3 regions of the Ensifer sp. ENS09 genome follow, and region 1 is predicted to be linked to each of the others. Evidence: predicted binding sites of a transcription regulator. Region 1 holds the regulator's gene; each other region holds the start of a gene.

Region 1 (7,009 bases):
TGCTTTCCCACGACATTCCCTCGGTTCGCCGCCGTCGTCGTCGCCTGGCCGTCTGGTGGGCGCGATGGCGCGGGAAGACCAATTCCTCGAAGGGTTCCTGAGCCGGGCGCAGAATTATCGATCTTGTTGTCGAGGGCAGGGTGGTCGGCGGTTTCGAAACCTCGCGGCCGCCCCGCATCAATTCCGAATCTCTCAACAAGGGCCGTGGCCGCGCAGGCGAATGACCGGTTCGTCGCCGTCTTCCCTTCTGTTGGGGTGCCCTCGAAAACTTTTCGGCAACGCATCAAACGCATAATGCGGTCTCGAATCAGGATGGGGACCGATGGCCAAAGCCACTACGAAACGTCGACGCCGCAGTTCGGGCAGAAGCAGCAGCAAGCAGGGCGGCATGGCGCCATGGTATCTGGCCGCAGCGCTCACCCTTGGCGGCGTCATGGCCTATGACCATCGCGCCGAGTTGCGGCACTGGCCCGTGGTTTCCGATGTCGTGGCATTTGCGTCGCGAACGGAAACGAAGCCGAAGCCTCCGCGTGCCGTTCCTGAAGCGCAGGAGCGCGTCGCGCATCAGGCGGACAGGCACAAGCCGAATCCGAAGCCCGACCCGGTCACCAAGGTCGCTCTGGCCGCACCCGTGCCGTCGGTGAATGTCGGGGTCACGCCGCCTACCCCTGTCGTGCGGCCGAATGAAGAGGTGAAGACGGCGTCCATCCGCACCGACCAGTTCTATTTCTGTGGCATTCGCAACGACAACTGCGTGATCGATGGCGCCACTTTCGTCTTTCATGGCGAGACGATCCGCGTCGCCGACGTCGACGCGCCGCGAATCCGCCAGGCAAGCTGCGACAAGGAGCGTTCGCGCGGCTTCTACGCCAAGCAGCGCCTGCGAGAGCTGCTGAACGCGGGCGACTTCAAGCTGGTTTCGGCAGGCGGGCGATCAGACGCCAAGGCCGGCGAAAAACTGCGCCTGGTTACCCGTGGCGATCAATCTCTTGGACGCGTGCTTGTCTCCGAGGGGCTCGTGCGCCCGTGGGATGGACGCCCGACGCCCTGGTGCTGAGATCAACTGGGAGCCGATCGGCGGACATCGGCGATCGTTCTGTGGAAAGTATCTATCCAACAAATCGACGGCGCGTTTTTCAGAAAATGCCTCTTGCGGTTTTTCTGCAATCATTCTAAATCCGCGCCAACGCTTGGTTATCCGAGCTGTGAGGCCTCGTGGCGGAGTGGTGACGCAGAGGACTGCAAATCCTTGTACCCCGGTTCAATTCCGGGCGAGGCCTCCAATATTTTCACCTCGTTTAAATTGGTTCGACGTTCTGCCCTGGGGCAGCGCGGGTCGTTTCGCGACCCCACGTCCGCGCAAGCCACGTCTCCTATGCCTCCGTCGGATCTTATCGCTTCGGTGAAATCGGTAGAGGGGGAACGATGACTCCGCTGAGATCAGCCGCATCGGTAGCGTCCGTCAACATTAAGAACGGAGGCAATGGCATCAATGAAAAAGAGACTGATCCTGACGGCGTTGGCGTGTATTGCGGCGACCGCTATTGAGGCGCACGCGGACGACCTGGTTTTCCAGCTGAAGAACAACACCAGCGTGGTCCTGACGAACTTTTATACGTCGCCGGTCGGCGTCAATGAGTGGGAAGACGATGTTTTCGGTCGGCAGGTCCTGAACCCTGGCGAGAGCATGGAGATCACCATTGCCGACGGGCGGGACGTCTGCAAATACGACATGCGATTCGAATTCGAGGAGGGCTCGGCCCTCGATACGACCGAGGACACGCAGGATCTCTGCGAGCTCGGCGAATATACGATCCACGAATAGGCGATCTGGATTTCAGGTCACCCGAAATGGAAAGAGCCTCGCCAATTTCCTTGGCGAGGCTCTTTTTTGATTCGGCGTTCTGCCTGGAATTCAATGGTAGCGGCGGATCAGCCCGACGAGCTTGCCCTGGATCTTCACGCGATCTGGTCCGAAGATGCGCGTCTCGTAGGCGGGGTTGGCGGCTTCGAGCGCAATCGACGCGCCCTTGCGACGAAAGCGCTTCAGCGTCGCTTCCTCGTCGTCCACGAGCGCCACGATGATGTCGCCGGGATTGGCCGAGTTGCCGTTGCGGATGATCACCGTGTCGCCGTCGAAGATGCCGGCCTCGATCATCGAATCGCCCTTCACTTCAAGGGCGTAATGTTCGCCGCTGCCGATCATGTCGAGCGGCACGGTGATGTCATGGGTGTTGTTCTGGATCGCCGAGATCGGAACGCCTGCAGCGATGCGCCCCATCACCGGGACGGAAACGGACGTGCTTTCGGCAACCGGGGCGGGCTTCGGCGCAGCAGGAGCGGCCGCCGGCGGCTTTCCAAGGCTGCCTTCGATCACGCTCGGCGAGAAGCCCCTGCGCGGCTGCTGCTGGCCGGCGGCGTAGGCTTCCGGAAGCTTGATGACTTCGAGCGCGCGCGCCCGGTTCGGCAGCCGGCGAATGAAGCCGCGTTCTTCGAGCGCGGTGATCAAACGGTGGATGCCAGACTTCGACGCCAGGTCGAGCGCATCCTTCATTTCATCGAATGACGGCGGTACGCCCGACTCCTTCATGCGTTCGTGAATGAACAGAAGCAATTCCTGTTGCTTGCGGGTCAGCATGGCACGTCGCTCCAGAGGCGTGAAACAAATCAAGAACAGACACTATCTGTTCCATATGTGTTCCGCAAGTGCCTAAAATTCCGTGAATTCAGGCGATTGGCCGCTTCTGCGGGTGCCGATCGGTCACTTTTGCGGGAGCAGGGCGCTTATCGGCGACGGTTGCGTGCCAAAATCGCGCCGGATGACGCCAGTCGCGCAGCTGATTCGAGCGAATCACGGGGCTCTATGAGGAGAGATTTAGGTCGCTTGCGAGGTCGAGCAGGCGTCCTCGAACTCCTTCACCGTCTCTGCGCTGTTGTCTTCCGGCAGCACCGCGTCGGCGGCGTCGGTCGCGACGGGCGTGTCGCCGTCATAAACGAAGGACTGGATGTAGAACGCCAGTGCGCCCTTCCACACGTTGCGTCCATCGATCTGATGGCACGGCACGGCCCGTTCGAAATCGGTCTGGAGTTCATCCACCGTCGCGGCGCTGAGCTTGACGTCAGGCATATTGGGCGATGCGACTATCGAAGCGAGAAGCAGGGCGGCAAGCACGGGAATCGTCCACTTGATGAAGGGGTGGCACTACATGGTGGGAAACGATGTGAACCGTGCTTTCGTTCCGAAGTCCAGCAAGCATGGCGATCACTCTGCCGTGTTCAACAGCTCTTTGCCTGCAGGCTGTGTCCGATTTGCGCCAGCCGCTCCACCTCGAGTTCATCTTGACCGTTCCTCTTGCGACGCGCGAAGAACGCACCGGCAGTATCGGCTCTAGGGTCGGGGGTGGGGGATGCGCAAAAATCCCTGCGAGGAAGGGGCTTCACCGTCTCGACAGGAGGTCAAAAAAAGATAACTTTGCGTGGAAAGTGGGGTAATTGCATGCGTAGATTGTCGTTGGTGGTGCTCGGTCTGTTGCTCACGGCCGGAGCGGCGTCTGCTGAAGATGGGCGTTCGAACATCTGGAAGCGGATCAACGCCTGGACGGTGGGTTCCGATCCATCCCTGGGAGGCTCGTGTTACGCCGCGACGAGCTATGATGCAGGCGCAATCCTTCGTATCGGCTTTTATCCGCGGGGGTCGGCGAACCTGGCGTTTCTTTCGATCGGCAATGCCGAGTGGAAATCCATCGAGCCGCAGCGGGAATATGACGTCGCCTTGCAGCTCGACCGGGGTCGCCAGTGGCCGGCCGTTGCATTCGGCGTCGATCTTACCGGCGCCAAGGCCCTCGTCGTGAACTTTTCCAACACCGACTTCTTTACCGAATTCGTTCGCAAGAACACGTTGGCGCTGGCCTTCGAGGGACGCGTCGTCGCGAGCCTCAGCCTGCGCGATTCGATGAAGGCGGTGAGCGAGATGTTCAAATGTCAGGAGGCGGTTAGCGCCTTGATCCCGAACGGCGGGCAGGGGGCAGCGAACGATCCCTTTGCCGGCGCCGGTGGCACTGGCCCGAACAACGATCCCTTTGCCGGTGGCGGCCAGACCAAGTCGTCGAAAGATCCTTTCGCCATGTGATGGGCGCGTCCGCTTTCCGCAGAGAGGTGAATATTCCTAAAATGTTGCTGGTATCGGGCTCGGTACCCTCGACAGCGGCGCGGGTACCTATCAAAATGCGGGCAAACGGGGGTTTTGCATGCGTAGATTGCTGGTCGGATTGGTAAGCTGTCTGATCGCCGCGGGATCGGCCGCGGCCGAGGAGTCCGAAATCATCAAGTGGAAGGACGTCGACGGTTGGACCGTTGCATCCGACACCTCGATGGAGGGCTCCTGCTTCATATCGTCGGAATTCGACGGCGGCGTCACCTTGCGGCTCGGGTTCTATCCCAAGGGCTCCGAGTCGCCGCTCTACATGAGCTTTGCCAGCGACGACTGGCGGTCGCTCGAGGTCGGCAAGGAATACGACCTGACGTTCCGCTTCGACAAGACCGAGCCCTGGAGCGCTTCGGCGACCGCTGCTGGCGATGCGAGCGGAAAGTTTCTGTTCGTGAACGTCACCGACGCCGAGTTCCTGACGGGCTTCGTGCGCAAGCGGGGCCTGGCCATCGCGTTCGAAGATCGCGTGATCGCCAATCTCAGCCTGCGCGGCACTGGCCCCGCGGCCGAAGAGCTGATGAAGTGCCAGAAGGCAGTCGACGAGATCATCGCCGACGAAGGCCGCAAGTCCAAGGAGAAGAAGGCGGATCCGTTCAATGCACCGAGCGAGAAACGCTCGGCACGGGATCCGTTCAGCCTCTGAAAACAGGGGCGCGTGAGCGGGCGTTGTTGCGCGAAGGCCGGGCGGTGGCCGGGACGAGTGGTATCCCCAGAGTAACGCGAACTTGCGATCTGCTTACAAATCAGCCGCTGATCCAGTGCTTCGGCAATTGGCTCAATTCTGTTTGCCTTGGTGGAGCCGAAGGGAGTCGAACCCTCGACCTCCGCAGTGCGATTGCGGCGCTCTCCCAACTGAGCTACGGCCCCGTGCCATCCAGTCAACACGACGGCCGCCAAGCCTGTCAATAGACGCGCGCCAGCACGCACGCTCGAACGTCGTTGCCCGATCCGGCTAGGCGAAGTGCGGCGTCGTTCTCTGAACCGCTTGCGCACTCCACCCATTGTCGAACTCTGCCGGCGGGTTTACCCTGCAACCGGACGATGGCGCTCCGTGAGCCTCGTTGAAGTGTCGGCGGTACACGCCAACCGTCATTTCAGATGGTTTGAACGCCAAGGCCATCATGGATGAGGGCCATCTTTCGCCCTATCTGGAGGAAATGCGCAGGTTGCTCGGCGATGCCGGCGTCTCGGTGAGTGACAAGAACATCCTGGTGACCAGCGGCAGAGTGCGGGCCGGCTACAGGATCGGCGAGACGTTGTTTGCCGAGGCCGATCCCAGCACGTTTCGAGGAATTCTCCACATCATCGGCGAGCGGCCCGGGACCATGCACCATGCCTACTCCGTGTACATCACCGTCGCCAAAGGAAAGCGCTGGGCGGAGAAGGACATCGATCACGACATGACGAAGCTGGTCAGCAACGTCGCCGATACCGCACTTGCACCTAAAGAAGCGGCCAAGGAAAGCTTGACCATTATCCGGGAGATCATCGGCAAGGACGTCAACAGCAGCCGGCGATTCGGGTGACCCTAAACGCGTTGTAGGGCAACAAGGCACTCGCTGTCCGGCGGCGTCGGCGGTCGTGAATCGTGTCGCCGCCGCATGCTGCTGCTTTCGGAGGGCAGAAAACGCGGTTGCTTCTTCGGAGCGTGACTTTCCGACGTCAGAACCGCTTCTTCAGAAAGTAGCGCGCAATCGCCCCTTCACCGCCTTCGAGTTCACCAAAGAACTCGAAGCCGAGCTTTTCATAGAAGGGCCGGGCCTGGAATTCGAAGGTGTCGAGCCAAAGGCCGACATAGCCGCGCTGGCGCGCGATCTTCTCCGCTTCCTCGATCAGGCGTCGGCCAAGGCCTTGGCCGCGGTATTCATCGGGAACGGCGAGGTAACGGATAAAGGCCCAGCCATATCCATCCGTCGCATAGAGCCCACCCGTCGCGACTTTCGTCTCCGGATCGCGAAGGACGATGGCAAAACCGGGCAGATCGGCCATGCCGCTATGGGCATGGTTGTAGGCATCCAGCGGCGCAACGATGCCGCTGAGGTCCTCCCGGTTCGGGTCTTCGAGAATAATGTCGATGATCGGAACAGGCTTCAAGGGAACCCAATCAAATGGTGGCTCGGTCTGTATATTCGCGTTTTGTTCTATAAAGCACTCCAACCCGAGGAAAACCTCGGGTTGGCAATGATCGTGGCCTTCGTTCAGTCGTCGTCGTCAAAGGCGACGACGACGTGGCTCAGCTGCAGCCGCTCGTTGCGCCGCAGGTGTCGCACTTCTCGCAGGTGCCGTTGCGCACCATCGTGAAGTTCTGGCACTCGGTGCACATGTTGCCGGTGTAGCCCTGCATGATCGAGCGGGCGCGGCGTTCGGCTTCCACCTTCTTGGCATCCGACTTGGCCGATGCCGCTTCGGCGGCTGCCTTGTCGGAGAAGAGGGCGGTGACTTCCTGCTCGACTTCGTCGGCGATCTCTTCTGCCAGTTCCGCAGCCCGCTCTTCATAGTCGCGCTTGAAAGCGACGATTTCCGAAGTGGCGATCGCGGTCGTTGTTTCCAGCTTGCGCACCGTGTTGCCGGCGATCGCCGTCACGGTCGCACCCGAGGAGGCGCGAGCGGGGGCACCCGTCGACGAGCCCTTGGGTTCGCTGGAGGCCCGGTCGCCGGTGCCGCCGACGATCGTCGGCTTGTAGCCGCGCGTCCAACCTGTGGAGATCAGGTTGGTCTTGCCTTCCTGGATGCCCTTGCCGAGTGCGGTGTTGCCGAAATCGGACGTATCCACGTGAGCAAGATCGTGACGGCCGAGATAGG
Region 2 (7,009 bases), on a different contig from region 1:
GGCGTGCTTTTGCCGCTCGTCGTCGCGATCGAAGTCATCTCGTTCCTTTCCCGTCCCATCAGCCTTTCGGTCCGTCTTTTCGCCAACATGCTGGCCGGCCACATCACGCTGAAGGTCTTCGCAGGCTTCGTCACCTCGCTCAGCGCCCTCGGCGCAGTCGGCATCGGTGGCGCCATCCTGCCGCTCATCATGACCGTCGCCATTACCGGTCTTGAGTTCCTCGTCTGCTTCCTCCAGGCCTATGTCTTCGCGGTACTGACTTGCATGTACCTCAACGACGCTGTCCATCCCGGAAGCCACTAAGGAATAACAGTCGCTTGCTTCCGGCCGGTCCTCCGTCGGAAGCGCAATCCTAAGCCGCAACACCATTCGAAGGAGTTCACACATGGAAGCGGAAGCAGCAAAGTACATCGGCGCAGGTCTCGCTTGCCTCGGCATGGCCGGCACGGCTCTCGGCCTCGGCAACATCTTCGGCAGCTACCTCTCTGGCGCGCTGCGTAACCCGTCGGCTGCTGACGGCCAGTTCGGCCGCCTCGTATTCGGCTTCGCCGTTACGGAAGCTCTGGGCATCTTCTCGCTGCTCGTAGCCCTGCTCCTCCTCTTCGCCGTCTAATATCGGCTGGAGTTTCGGCCGCGACCCGTCAAAAGGTCGCGGCCGCGCATATTCTTGAGTGCACCTGGAGGTGAGCATGTTTGTGACCGCGGCTTATGCCCAGTCAACCACCACTGAAGGCGCCGAAGCACACGATGCCGCTGCGGCCGGTGAGGTGCACACCGAAACGGGTGTGGCTCACGAAGGCGAGGCTGGCTCCGGCGTGTTCCCGCCCTTCGATACGACCCATTTCGCATCGCAGCTGCTTTGGCTCGCGATCACGTTCGGCCTCTTCTATCTCCTGATGTCGAAGGTCATCATTCCGCGGATCGGCGGAATTCTGGAAACCCGTCACGATCGGATCGCTCAGGATCTCGATGAAGCGTCCCGCCTCAAGGGCGAAGCCGACGCTGCCATCGCTTCCTACGAGCAGGACCTGGCAACCGCCAAGTCCAAGGGTCACAAGATCGCCGACGACGCCCGCGAATCCGCAAAGGCCAAGGCCAATGCTGACCGCACCGCCGTCGAAGCCGACCTTGCCAAGAAGATCTCGGCTGCAGAAGACCGCATCGCCGACATCAAGGCAAAGGCACTGGCCGACGTCGGCGCCATCGCCGAGGAAACCGCAACGGCTGTCGTCAAGCAGCTGATCGGCGGAACCGTCACCAAGGCCGAGATCACCGCTGCCGTCAAGGCATCGGGTGGCAACTGAGGAGCACTGAACTATGCATCTTGATGCAACTTTCTATGCCTTCGTTGGCCTGATCCTGTTCTTCGTCCTGATTGCCTATCTCAAGGTTCCAGGCATGGTCGGCAAGGCGCTCGACGCCCGCGCCGAAAAGATCGGCAACGAGCTGACCGAAGCCAAGCGCCTGCGCGAAGAAGCTCAGGGCCTCGTCGCTGAGTACCAGCGCAAGCGCAAGGATGCAGAAGCGGAAGCTGCCGGCATCGTCGCTGCCGCCCAGCGCGAAGCCGAAATGCTGACCGCAGAAGCCAAGCAGAAGACCGAGGAATACGTCGCTCGTCGCACGGCTCTTTCGGAACAGAAGATCAAGCAGGCCGAAAGCGATGCGATCAACGCGGTTCGTTCCGCTGCCGTCGATCTCGCGATTGCCGCTGCCGAGAAGGTCGTTGCCGCTAAGGCCGACGCCGGCGCCCAGAACGATCTGTTCAAGAAGGCACTTGGCGACGTCAAGGCGCGCCTGAACTAAGCGTTCGGACATTCCGATTGAAAGAGCCCCGCCTCGTGCGGGGCTTTTTTTATGCCTGTTTGTAGAGGCTGCATTGGCCCGAAGGATGAGGCGCCAAGCTCCGCCAGGATTTACGCAGGCGTCTCGCCTTCAGCTGCCGAAGCGAAGCAGTGCCAGTGTTCAAGGCCAAAGGTGTCGCACGGCAGCAGGCGCGCCACCGGATGGCTTCTGACGCGAGAAAACCTGTTGGCGAGATATGTCGGAACCGAAACCGGAAGCGCCTGCGTGGCGCTCGCTACGCGGTTGCGCGCCGGTTAGTCGTCCTGGCGCAGTGGCCGGAAGCTCATGCGGTGCAGCGGGCAGGGGCCGTGGGTCTCAATGGCGCGACGGTGGGTCACCGTCGCATAGCCGGCATGGAGTGCAAAGCCGTAGCCGGGATGCGCAAGGTCGGCACGGGCCATCATGCGGTCGCGGGTAACCTTGGCGACGATCGAAGCAGCGGCGATCGACAGCGACCGCGCATCGCCCTTGACCACAGCCTTGGCGTGGCAGGGGAGGCCGGGCGGTACGTCACGGCCGTCGACGAGCACGAAGCGCGCGTTCGAGGGCAGGCCGGCGACGGCCCGCCGCATCGCTTCGAGGCTTGCCTTGCGGATGTCGGTGGCGTCGATCGTGCCGGCCGACGCCGAGGCGATCGACACTTCGGATGTGGCGAGGATTTCTTCGAACAGTTTTTCGCGCGCCTGGGCCGTCAGCTTCTTGCTGTCGTCGAGTCCTGCGGGAATGGCGTCCGGATCGAGAATGACGGCGGCGGCAACCACCGGTCCCGCGAGCGGCCCACGACCGGCCTCATCCGCTCCGGCGACCGGCCAGAACCCATCGCCCCTGGCCGAAATCTCGAAACTGAAATCGGGCGCTACGATGATATCGGGAAAAAGGGGAGAATCGGACGATCTGCGAGACATAAGTCTAGATCGCATGATCGACCGATTCTCTTCAAGCCCCCAGGTCCGAGTGCGGCGGCGGACGGGGGATTACCGGGGCCCACGGCGGGTAAGGGGGCACCGGAACTGCTATGTGGTCTCAGGCGCCCGCCATCGGGCTTGCCTGGCGGGACGGGGCGATCATCTCTCGCCGTACGCCGATTATGAATTGCGGGACGGCTACCGAGACATCGGAAGGCCGTCAAAGAAGCGAGAGCTGCACCCCCGTTCCGAGCGGCGGCACGAAGAGATCGTCCCGCAGCTGCCGGCGCGTCGGGTTGAAGCCGAGACGCTTGACCGCCAGGTCGAAGCGGCGGCCGATCTGCCACGCATAGGGGCCGGCGCCCTTCATGCGCTTGCCGAACTCGGCGTCATAGTCCTTGCCGCCCCGCATGGAGCGGATGAGCGACATGACGTGCCGGTAGCGGTCCGGATAATTGCGCAGCAGCCAGTCGCGAAAGAGCGGGCTGACCTCGAGCGGCAGCCGCAGCAGCACATAGCTTGCTTCGGTTGCTCCGGCCGTCCTTGCACCTTCGAGCACGCGCTCGATCTCGTGGTCGTTCAGCGCGGGAATGATCGGCGAAACGAGAACGCCGGCCGGGATTCCTGCTTCGGCAAGCATGCGGATCGCCTCCAGCCGCTTGCTCGGGGTCGAGGCCCGCGGCTCCATCGTGCGGGCCAACTTCCGGTCGAGCGTCGTGACGGAGACGCCGACGCGCACCAAGCCCTTTTCCGCCATCGGTGCCAGGATATCGATGTCTCGCGTGACCATCGCCGATTTGGTGACGATCATGACCGGATGGTTGGCGTCCCGCAGCACCTCGAGGATCTGGCGCATGATGCGCCACTCCTTCTCGATCGGCTGATAAGGGTCGGTGTTGGTGCCGATGGCAATCGGCCTAACCTTGTAGTCCTGCCGCGCCAGTTCGCGCTCCAGAAGCCGCGGTGCGTCCGGCTTGGCAAACAGCTTCGCCTCGAAATCGAGGCCAGCCGAGAGGCCCATATAGGCGTGCGTGGGCCGCGCGAAACAATAGATGCAGCCATGCTCGCAGCCACGATAGGGATTGATCGAGCGGTCAAAGGAGATATCGGGAGACTCGTTCCTGGTGATCACCGTGCGCGGCTTCTCGACCTGAACTTCGGTCTTGAAGGGCGGCAGATCCTCCAGGCTTTCCCAGCCGTCGTCGAACGTCTCGCGGCTGCGCGGTTCGAAGCGGCCGGACATGTTGATCCCGGCGCCGCGCCCGCGACGGCGATCGATATCGATCCGCAGGCCCGTTGCACTCATCATCGCTTCGGCCACATCTGCCGTATTGGCGGGCGCAAGCGCACCCTGCCTGATCTGAGACAGCTCGGTCATTGGAATCTCCCCGGAATCAGATATTTGATCCCGTTTTGTTCTGATTATTTTCCTATCGCGAATGGAGGAACAATTCAAGAACAAAAAATTGGAGTTTCGAATTTACCGATCAAGGCACCGCTGCGAGCGGTGTCCCGGATGTAGCAATTGCCGTGCCGATGCGTTACGAGAAACAATGCTCACGATCATCATGGAAACCCGCGACAACGAGGCCGAACTGGCGCAGACGCTTGCCGTGTTGGTGGCAGGCGCCGTGGAAGGCCTGGTCAGCGATGTGATCATCCTCGATCACGGCTCGAAGGACGGTTCGTCCGACGTGGCCGATGCCGCCGGATGCCGTTTCTGCCGGGATTGGGATCTCGCCGATGTGGTGGGCTCGGCGCGTGGCGAGTGGCTGATGTTGCTGGAGCCGGGCGCGCGCCCGATCGGCCGCTGGATCGATGAGTTGGCCGAGTACGTGTCGATGAACAAGGCACCGGCCCGTTTCTCCGGATCGAGACTGCACCGCAAGCCTTTCTTCCGCCGGCTGACCGGGCGTGGAAAGCCGCTGGAGACGGGATTTCTTCTGCGCAAGAACGATGCGCTTGCGGCCGCCCGTGGCAAGGCGGGCCTGGATGCCATGACGAATGTCCGCTCAGTCCGCAGGCTTTCGACCGAACTCGTTCCGGCCTGGGTGGCTCTCGAAGCCAGGCGGTAACGCCGGTTCCCGCGCGAAAAAATTAAAGGTGCCAGTCCCTTAGGGGACGGCACCTCCAAGCGGCTCTCAAATGACCTTGTTTGGAAGATTTCTGTCCGGGCAGCATTCTGGCTGCCCGTCGTATCCAACATTTCATTCCGCCTGGGGGACAGAGGCGGAAGGGTCTTGCGGTGCGAGGAATGGAACGTGCGGCGGTCGTTCCTCGCTGTGTCAACGCTTGAAAACTATCCGGAGGGAAAGCGAGCGTCAGTTACTAAGGTAACAGGTCGGCCGGGCCGGAACGGTCCATGCTCTTCAGCCGCGTTTCAGATGCTCGTCGAGCCGCGGCATGATCTCCACGAAATTGCAGGGCATGTGCCGGTAGTCGAGCTGCTGCTTGAGGATGCCGTCCCACGCATCGCGGCAGGCGCCGGGCGAACCCGGAAGGACGAATATGAAGGTGGCGTTGGCAACGCCGCCGGTTGCGCGCGACTGGATCGTCGACGTCCCGATCTTCTCGTAGGAGATACGGTGGAAGACCTCGGAGAACCCGTCCATGCGCTTTTCGAACAGGGGTTCCAGCGCCTCGGGCGTCACGTCCCGCCCGGTGAAGCCCGTCCCACCTGTCGTGATCACCACGTCGATGGTGGGATCGAGCGTCCAGGCCCTCACCTGGCCGTAGATCTTCGTCTTGTCGTCGGGAACTATGGCGCGCGCCTCAAGGCGGTGCCCGGCGTCACGCACCCGCGCTTCCAGCGTGTCCCCCGACTTGTCGTCGGCGCGCGTGCGGGTGTCTGAGACCGTCAGGATGGCGATCCCGACAGGTATGAAGGGGCGCTTTTCGTCGATGCCGGCCATGCTAATTCCCTTTGCCCACCGAATTGCAGGCGAGAACGTACCACCCGGGGTAGGCCTCTGAAAGAGCGCGCGCTGTCGCAGCCGCGCGTGCCTCGCTGTCGAAAAGGCCGAAGCAAGTGGCGCCTGAACCGGACATGCGCGTGAGTGTCGCTCCGGCTTGCGTCAGTGCCTTGCAGACCTCGCCGATCACGGGTTCAAGGCTCTCTGCCGGCGGCTGCAGATCGTTGCGCATCGTGGCGATGGCGGAAATCCACTCGGCCACAGTTCCGGCACCGTGAGGCGCAGCGAGCGGCGAGTTCGTTTTGTTGGCGAGCGTCCGAAACACGACCGGCGTCGAGACGGCGACGAGCGGATTGACCAGTACGATCGGCAGCGCGGGGAAATCGTCGATCGGCGTGATCTCCTCGCCGATGCCCTTTGCCAAGAGGGGCCTGCCGGCAAGGCACATCGGCACGTCCGCCCCGAGCCGCAGCGCGATGGCGCCGAGGCGGGAAGGTTCGAGCGTCGCGCCCCAGAGTTCGAGAAGCCCAAGAAGCGTCGCCGCAGCATCCGCCGACCCACCGCCGATGCCCGAGGCGAGCGGCAGGTTCTTTTCGAGATGCAGGTGAACCGGCCCGGCCGCGTCGGGGGTTTGCGCCCGCAGTTCGGCGCGCAGCAGGTCGCGCGCCTTCAAAACCAGATTGCCGCCCTCAGCGCCGGCATCCATCGGCAACGCGGCGGCAAACGCGCCCGAGACCGTGAAGCGATCCGCATCCGCCCGCGAGAGACCGATGCGGTCGCCGCGATCGGCAAAAGTGACGAGGCTTTCGAGAAGGTGGTGGCCGTCGGCGCGCTGGCCGACGACGTGAAGGGCCAGATTGATCTTGGCGGGGGCTGCGCGCGTCAGCGCGAGGCCCTCGATGTTACCGTCCGACATGGAACGATCAGGACTTCTTGTCCGGCGCCGGTGCTTCCGGGGTCACCTTCTTCGGCGCGGTTTCCTTGGCATCGGCCGAGGCGGGAACCGTTTCCTTGAGCGGCGGCAGCCCGTTCTCGATCTTCGCCTTGATCTTCGGGATCTCGGCTTCCTCGGGCTTCAGTTCGAGCGTCTGCGTCCACTGGAACACGGCCTCGAGCTTGCGGCCGACGCGCCAGTAGGCGTCGCCAAGGTGATCGTTGATCGTCGGGTCGCCGGCCATCAGTTCGGCCGCCTTCTCCAGCTCCACGACCGCGTCGTCGAAACGGTTCATGCGGAAATAGGCCCAGCCGAGGGAATCGACGATGTAGCCGTCATCCGGCTTCAGCTCGACGGCCTTGCGGATCATCTCCAGGCCTTCTTCGAGATTTGTGTTCATGTCGACCCAGGAATAG
Region 3 (7,009 bases), on a different contig from region 1:
TCGCTCGGCGGCGCGGACGTTCGCGAACGGGCCGACCGTTTCACCCTGGCGCGCTGCCCGCCGCCGACTATCCGGGCCCTCATCCTTCACGGCGGACGCGACAAGATCTTCTCACCCTCCGAGGCGGTAAAATGCGCCGATATCTGCGTGCGCGGCGCCGAACTGCACGTCTTCGAGGATGGCAACCACGTCTGCAACAACATCCCCTGGCTCTATCGCCCGCTTGTCGCCGACTGGGTGGCAGAGCGATTGGGCGCGTGACCGCCAAGTGTGGCGTTACGCGTCCGGCAAGGTGAAGACGGCGCACGGCGCTGCGATGCCGCGCAAGGAATGCTCGCCGAGCGGCAGCAGCGGCATCGACGTGGCCTCAGCGACGGCACCCGAAATCAGCACGGAGCGGCCGAGCGGCCGGCACAGACCCTCCAGCCGGCTGACGAGATTGACCGCCGGGCCGATCGCGGTGAAGTCGAGCCTGTCGGCGGCGCCGATATTGCCCCAGAGAATGTCGCCGAGGTGCAGGGCCACGCCGAAGGAGAGCGGCGGCAGCCCTTCGGCCTGCCGTGTCTCGTCGAGATGCGCCATTCCGGCGCGTGCGGCGGAGACCGCGCGCAGCGCCGCATCGCAGGCTTCGCCCGGCGAACCGCTCACCGGAAAGATCGCCAGGACGCCGTCGCCGATGAATTTCAGCACCTCGCCGCCAAAGGCGTGGATCGCGCCGGCGAGGCGATCGAACCAGGCGTCGAGGGCGGCGATCACCACGGCCGGTTCCGATGTCTCGGACAGCGCCGTGAAGTTACGCAAATCGGCATAGAGCAGGGCCGCCCGAATGGTTTCGCCGGTGCCGCGGGTGAGCGCCCCGGCGCGAACGCGGGCGGCACTGCGGCGGCCGAGATAGGCGTCGAGCAGGGCGGTCAGCGCTGCCCGCTCGGCAAGAACCGCCAGGGGCGCGACGGCAAAGCGCTCGACCTCATGAAGCCGCGCCGTCTCTTCCGGGTCGAACGGGCGGCTCCCGGCCCAACTGAGGCGCGCGTGTTCCCTTCCCAGTTTGGCCGATGGTTGCAGCACTGGTCCGAACCCGGCCAGCCACTCTTCACCCGCCCGGTCGGAGACGGCGCCGGCAAAGCCCAGGCTCTCGATCACCACGCCGCTCTCGGCCCGCCACAGCCAGGTGCGGCGCGCGATGATCGGGTGTGGCACGGCGAGTGTAAGGGCGCCGGCCGCAAGCGGCAGGCCATCGGCGACGAGCCGGCGGCCGAGGTCGGACAGGAAACTGTCCGGCTCCGGCGAGGCGCTCGCCTCGTCCACGAGCCAGGCAAGGGGGACGGACAAATCCATGCTAGAGAGGATAGGGCCGCGCCCCCTGCCGACAAGCCCCGTTCTGCCGCCGCGCTGAGCGCAAAACTGGGGCGAGCGGTGGCGCCATCCGCCATGGCGGTCTATGATTGCGGCGCCCGCAGAAGGCTAGCAATCCGCGGGCAGGCCAATCAGCAAAGGGAAGACCGATGCCAGAAGCCCTCGTCGTCCGTCGCGAAACACAGATCCCGGCGCCCCCCGCCGCAGTGTTTGCTCTCTTGACCGACCCGGAAAAAATCCTGCGCTGGATGGGAACGGAGGCCGACACCAAGGCGGAGCCCGGTGGCCTCTACCTCGTCAACGTGACCGGCGCGCGTTTTGCCCGCGGGGCTTTCCGCGAGGTCGTGCCGGTGCATCGTCTCGCCTACAGCTTCGGCTGGGAAGGCAGCGACATCGTGCCGCCCGGCTCGAGCCTGATCGAGATCGACCTGATCGAACAGCCGCCCGGAACATTGCTGCGCCTTACGCAAACGGGCCTGCCCAGCGCCGAACAATGTGCCGGCCATGCGGAAGGCTGGACGCATTATCTGGAGCGCTTGCGCCAAGCGGCCTCCGGGCGCGATCCAGGCCCCGATCCCTGGCTCGGCCGCGACGGTGCGGCTTGATGACGACGTCTCTTGATTAAAAACGCCTGGCCCTGAAGGCTTGACGACGGCGTTGGAATGCCATGTTGATTCAACGGGATTGGCGCGAACCTGCTTTTACATCCTATTGATGCCGAATCAGGACGTTAGGCGGGGCGCGCCACGAGTGGTGCGCCGGCTGAACGCGCCGGAACATGTATGAATTTACCCGGGGTGGGAGCGAATGGACGACAACAACATCATCAAGTTTGAACGACCAAAGCCGAAAAAGGAGGCGAAGCCGACCAGACCTGTGCCGCGGAAGGCGTTGATTTGGCTGGCTGTGATTGCGGCCCTGGTTGCGGTGTGGTCGTACTATCAGTTTATCGCGCCGCCGAGCATGCCGGGCTAACAAATCTTCCGGCCGTCCGAGGGTGATCGCACGAACTTGCGGTCCACCACCGCCTTAGCTCACTTCCACATGGAGCGCATGCGGGCGCCGACGTCGATGCGGATCTGCTTGGCGCTTCGCTCGCTGGCGCTTGCCGAAATCTTCGGCCAACTGCTCGTCTCGAAGAATTGCAGCAATGTCGCTGGGATAAAGCGGGTTCGCGAGGCGTAGACATGCCGGTCGCCCTGGGCATTCTGACCGTGGGTGAAGAAGCGCTGCGGCGTCACCAGGGACAGATGATCGCGTGCCCGTGTCATGCCGACATAGAGCAGCCGCCGTTCCTCCTCGAGTTCGGCGGTCGTGCCGACCCCGAGATCGGACGGAATGCAGCCGTCGACGACGTTGAGCATGAAGACCGAGCGCCATTCCTGGCCCTTCGCCGAATGGATGGTCGACAGGATCAGATAGTCCTCGTCGAGCAGCGGCACGCCCGCCTGGTCGCTGGTGGCATCGGGCGGGTCCAGGGTCAGCTCGGTCAGGAAACGTTCGCGGTTCTGGTAGCCGCCGGCAATCTGCTCGAGCTGCAGCAAGTCGGCCTTGCGGGTATCGGCGTCTTCATGGATCCGGTCGAGATGGGGCTCATACCAGGCGCGCGCAGCGCCAATCTCCTGCGGCCATCCAGGCTCGGCCCGTCGCAGGCCGGACACCAGATCGACGAAGCCGGTCCAGTTCTCGCCGGTCTTGGCGGGAGGTGGGATCTCTGCAAGGGCTGCGAGCGGTTCCGGATCGGCGGCGATCGCATCGAGGATCTTTCCGGCGGTCTGCGGGCCAATACCGGGTAGCATCTGCAGCAACCGGAAACCGGCGACGCGGTCGCGCGGGTTCTGCGCAAAGCGCAGGACTGCGAGCAGGTCCTTCACATGGGCGCTGTCGAGAAACTTCAGGCCACCGAACTTCACGAACGGAATGTTGCGCCGGGTGAGTTCGACTTCGAGCGTTCCGCTGTGGTTGGACGAGCGGAATAGAACCGCCTGCTGCTTCAAGGCGATGCCGATCTCACGGCCAGCGAGAACCTGCTCCACGATATAGGCCGCCTGATCCGCTTCGTCCTTGACGGCGACGAGCAACGGTCGTTGCTCCGATTGCCTGTCCGTCCAGAGGTTCTTGGTAAACCGCTCCCGCGCCAGGCCGATCACGCCGTTTGCGGCAGCGAGGATCGGTTGCGTCGAGCGGTAATTCCGGTCGAGGGTGATGACGTCGGCGGGCTCGGGCGAAAAGGCGTTCGGGAAATCGAGAATGTTGCGAACCGTTGCAGCCCGGAAGGAATAGATCGACTGGGCGTCGTCGCCAACGACCGTCAATCCGTGGCCCCCGGGTCTGAGCGCCATCAGGATCGAGGCCTGCAGCCTGTTGGTGTCCTGATACTCGTCGACAAGAACATGATCGAAGCGTCCGCCGACATCGTCGGCAAGCTCCGGATCGGAAACCATCTGCGCCCAGTAGAGCAGGAGATCGTCGTAATCGAGCACGTTCTGCGCCTGTTTGGCATCGACGTAGGCCGCAAACAGCGCCTTGAGCTGTTCGTCCCAGCCGGTGACCCAGGGATAGGCCGTCTTCAGCACGTCGCCAATCGAGCTTTCGGAGTTCACGACGCGCGAATAGATCGAAAGGCACGTTCCCTTGGTCGGGAACCGGCTTTCCATCTTCGAGAAGCCGAGCTCGTGGCGCACGAGGTTCATCAGGTCGGCGCTGTCTTCCCGGTCATGGATCGTAAAATCCGGGCCGAGACCGATTTGTTCGGCATAGATGCGCAGGATCCGGGCGCCGATGCCATGGAAGGTGCCGGCCCAGGAAAGCGCGTCCGTCATGACTGCGGCATTGTCGCCAAGAACCTGGCGGCAGATGCGCGCGACCCGGCGGGTCATCTCGGCTGCTGCGCGTCGAGAAAAGGTCATCAAGAGAATGCGACGCGGATCAGCCCCGTTGACGATGAGATGCGCGACCCGGTGGGCGAGCGTATTCGTCTTGCCGGAGCCAGCGCCGGCGATGATGAGGAGCGGGCCGCCGACCTGCCCTTCCGGCAAGCCGATACCGTGCTCGACCGCTTCGCGCTGGCGGTCATTGAGTTTTTCGAGATAGGCGGCGCTCATGCGTTCCCGTTCGTTTTCGTCGCACTCAGTCACAGCCCGCATCGATTTGCATCGAAGAGACGGGCAGGAACAAAGAAAGAACTAGCAATTTAGCATCCAGATGAAAACCCTGCCGTCGCCGAGTTTGCGTTCTTGCAACGTCGGAATGCCACTCTTCCAAGGTTTTGATGACCTGTGAGACCGCAGATGGGGTTGTTTGCGACAGTAGGTGTAATCGGCGTCATCCACCGGCCTATACCTATGGCTGTGCGCCGCCATGAAGAACGCGCGACGGCTTGTGGCCTTATATGGTGAATTAGAAATATGCTTCGCTCCTGCGTCCACTCGAAAGAGGAAGAGCCCATGGACGAACGGAGCGTTGAAGAGACCTGCGAGGCCACCGGCTCGACCGCCGAACTGCAGGAGATTGCCCGCAAGCTGGCGTCGCTCGCCCAAGAGATCAGGTCAATTGCAGCGACCCCGCTCGGCGAGACGGTCGTATTCGAGGAAAGCGGCGATAGATCGGAAACGGCCGTGCACTGACTTCGGTGGCCGACGTCGCTTTCCCGGCGCGGGCTCATTCCTCAATTGGGGTATGGCCGTGACCTGCCTGCGCGCTTAGAACCAGCCTACGGTGGCGACCTTGGGATATTCGGGACGTTGATACGAGGCGACGCACTCGAATATCCCTTGGTGCGACAGCGGATGCCGGTGCTTGATTGTGCGGCGCGGGGGCGCTTCAGCCCGTCACGCAACTGCCTTGGATGTGATCTCGATGTAGCCGGCAAGACATAGGGCCGAGGCTAAGATGCCCGGCGTCGATGGCACGGCTTGCATTATTCTCGCCAGGAAGATGGCGCCGGCAATGAACAATCCGCCGAGAAGCAGACCGTGTTCCGCAACGGCGAGGCCGATGGCGCAGAGGTTCACGGCACTCGCAACCATGGTGAGGGGCGCTACGGCTACCGCGGCGTTCGATTGAGCTTCGAAGATGAGCCTGAAACGCGGCCAGCTGAGACCGATGGCGAGAACGAGAAACACCAGGGAGATGGCCATCAGCATGCTCCGGCGAGAGGGTGGCCGATCGATCCGGCCTGTTTGTCTCTGGCCGAAAACACGCCGCCGACGGCGATGAGGACAGGGTTGTCGTAGCCGATCTCTGCGATGCCCTCCGGGATTGTCGCGAGCGTGCCGCGCCAACTACGCTCCGTCGGACGGCTGACATCGCTCATGATCACGGCCGGTGTTTCAGGCGGGCGGCCTTCGCCGATGAGCTTTTCGGCAATCAGACTTGCCGTTCGGCCGCCCATGTAAAAGATCGCAGTGCTGCGCGCATCGGCAATACCTGCCCAGTCGACATCATCGGGCAGGCCGCCATGGCGCGAATGGCCGGTCACCAGCCGAAGCGACTGGGCGTGGTCGCGATGGGTCAACGACAGGCCGAGACGGGAGGCCATGGCGCTTGCGGCGGTGATTCCGGGGATGACGTCGACGGGGATGTTCTCGCGATCGAGATGGGAGATTTCCTCGCCGGCCCGGCCGAAGACCATGGGGTCGCCGGATTTCAGCCGCACGACGCGCTTCCCGGCCTTGGCAAGCTTGACCATCATGGCGTTGATATCTTCCTGCCGGCAGCTTTCGCGGCCGCCGCGCTTTCCGATGAGCATGCGCTTTGCCTCCCGCCGGGCGAGGTCGAGCACGTCTGAAGAAACGAGGTCGTCGAAAAGGATGACATCGGCCGCTTGCAGCGCGCGCACGGCCTTCAGCGTCAGGAGTTCGGCATCGCCCGGTCCCGCGCCGACCAAAGTCACGTGACCGATGGCGGGGGCTCCTGCGAGCCTTTCGGCATCAGCAAGAAGCACCCCGCCTACGCCCTCCTCCGGCGTATCCATGGTCGAAAAGACGTGATCGGCAAAACGTTCCCAGAAGAGGCGGCGCCGGGGACCGGGTTCGATCCGGCGGTTCACCGCTCCACGAAGAGACTGTGCCAGCGCTGCCCAGGCCTTCAGGCTTTTCGGCAGCAGCGTCTCGATCTTGCGGCGGATCGTCTGGGCGAGGATCGGGGCGGCGCCATCGGTCGAGATCGCAACGATGACGGGCGAGCGGTTGACGATCGAGCCGAACTGGAACTCGCAGAAGTCCGGCTTGTCGATGACGTTGACCGGAACGCCCGCCGCGCGGGCGGCGGCGAAGAATGCCCGCGCCTCCGCCTGGTCCTCGCAATCGCCGACGGCGAGCGCGGCACGGTCAAGATCGGCGGGCGCCCAGTGCCGGCGGTTTAGCGTGATGATGGCGGTGGGGTGTTGGGGGGTACGGCCGGCAAATGCCGCGAGCGCCTCGTCGTTCCCTTCAGCGTAAAGGTCGACGCGCGCGCCGCAGGCGGCCAGCAGCTCGGCCTTCCACATCGCTCCGTCCGTTGCACCGGCCACCACGACGCGCCGGCCCTCCAGCGCCCAGAAGACGGGCAGCTTGGCGAGCGCCTCCATGCGGGCGGGTCCGTCACTCTGCGGCTGCTGCAAGACATCCATCGATGATCTCCCTGATTTCGGCGCGGCAGGAGCCGCAATTGGTTC

Evidence for each region. The regulator LexA, encoded in region 1, represses DNA repair genes until DNA is damaged. The targets are predictions, from matches to a motif close to TGTTCNNNNTGTGTTCNG.
Region 2: a site for LexA is predicted at 4,191-4,208, ahead of IB267_RS11200 (PA0069 family radical SAM protein). Genes of this name have one in related genera too.
Region 3: a site for LexA is predicted at 4,523-4,540, ahead of IB267_RS20610 (ATP-dependent helicase). Genes of this name have one in related genera too.

Annotation. Positions count from the first base shown of each region.
Region 1 covers NZ_JACVBP010000001.1:299,752-306,760, forward strand. Annotated here, with positions in the region: gene IB267_RS01555 (hypothetical protein) at 1-101, shown strand, start outside; gene IB267_RS01560 (thermonuclease family protein) at 323-1,057, shown strand; tRNA gene IB267_RS01565 (tRNA-Cys) at 1,210-1,283, shown strand; gene IB267_RS01570 (hypothetical protein) at 1,493-1,825, shown strand; gene lexA (transcriptional repressor LexA) at 1,916-2,638, opposite strand; gene IB267_RS01580 (hypothetical protein) at 2,876-3,172, opposite strand; gene IB267_RS01585 (hypothetical protein) at 3,401-4,129, shown strand; gene IB267_RS01590 (hypothetical protein) at 4,248-4,850, shown strand; tRNA gene IB267_RS01595 (tRNA-Ala) at 4,999-5,074, opposite strand; partial or broken gene IB267_RS01600 (ethanolamine ammonia-lyase light chain EutC) at 5,296-5,733, shown strand; gene IB267_RS01605 (GNAT family N-acetyltransferase) at 5,870-6,301, opposite strand; gene IB267_RS01610 (vitamin B12-dependent ribonucleotide reductase) at 6,441-7,009, opposite strand, start outside.
Region 2 covers NZ_JACVBP010000002.1:618,620-625,628, reverse strand. Annotated here, with positions in the region: gene IB267_RS11225 (F0F1 ATP synthase subunit A) at 1-303, shown strand, start outside; gene IB267_RS11220 (F0F1 ATP synthase subunit C) at 386-613, shown strand; gene IB267_RS11215 (F0F1 ATP synthase subunit B) at 690-1,304, shown strand; gene IB267_RS11210 (F0F1 ATP synthase subunit B) at 1,318-1,803, shown strand; gene IB267_RS11205 (ribonuclease HII) at 2,097-2,747, opposite strand; gene IB267_RS11200 (PA0069 family radical SAM protein) at 2,968-4,125, opposite strand; gene IB267_RS11195 (glycosyl transferase) at 4,301-4,822, shown strand; gene moaB (molybdenum cofactor biosynthesis protein B) at 5,117-5,659, opposite strand; gene IB267_RS11185 (4-(cytidine 5'-diphospho)-2-C-methyl-D-erythritol kinase) at 5,661-6,575, opposite strand; gene IB267_RS11180 (tetratricopeptide repeat protein) at 6,583-7,009, opposite strand, start outside.
Region 3 covers NZ_JACVBP010000004.1:22,413-29,421, forward strand. Annotated here, with positions in the region: gene IB267_RS33165 (S9 family peptidase) at 1-261, shown strand, start outside; gene IB267_RS20595 (adenylate/guanylate cyclase domain-containing protein) at 277-1,335, opposite strand; gene IB267_RS20600 (SRPBCC domain-containing protein) at 1,503-1,958, shown strand; gene IB267_RS20605 (hypothetical protein) at 2,161-2,328, shown strand; gene IB267_RS20610 (ATP-dependent helicase) at 2,388-4,457, opposite strand; gene IB267_RS20615 (hypothetical protein) at 4,800-4,979, shown strand; gene IB267_RS20620 (hypothetical protein) at 5,184-5,492, opposite strand; gene cysG (siroheme synthase CysG) at 5,492-6,964, opposite strand; gene IB267_RS20630 (nitrate reductase) at 6,936-7,009, opposite strand, start outside.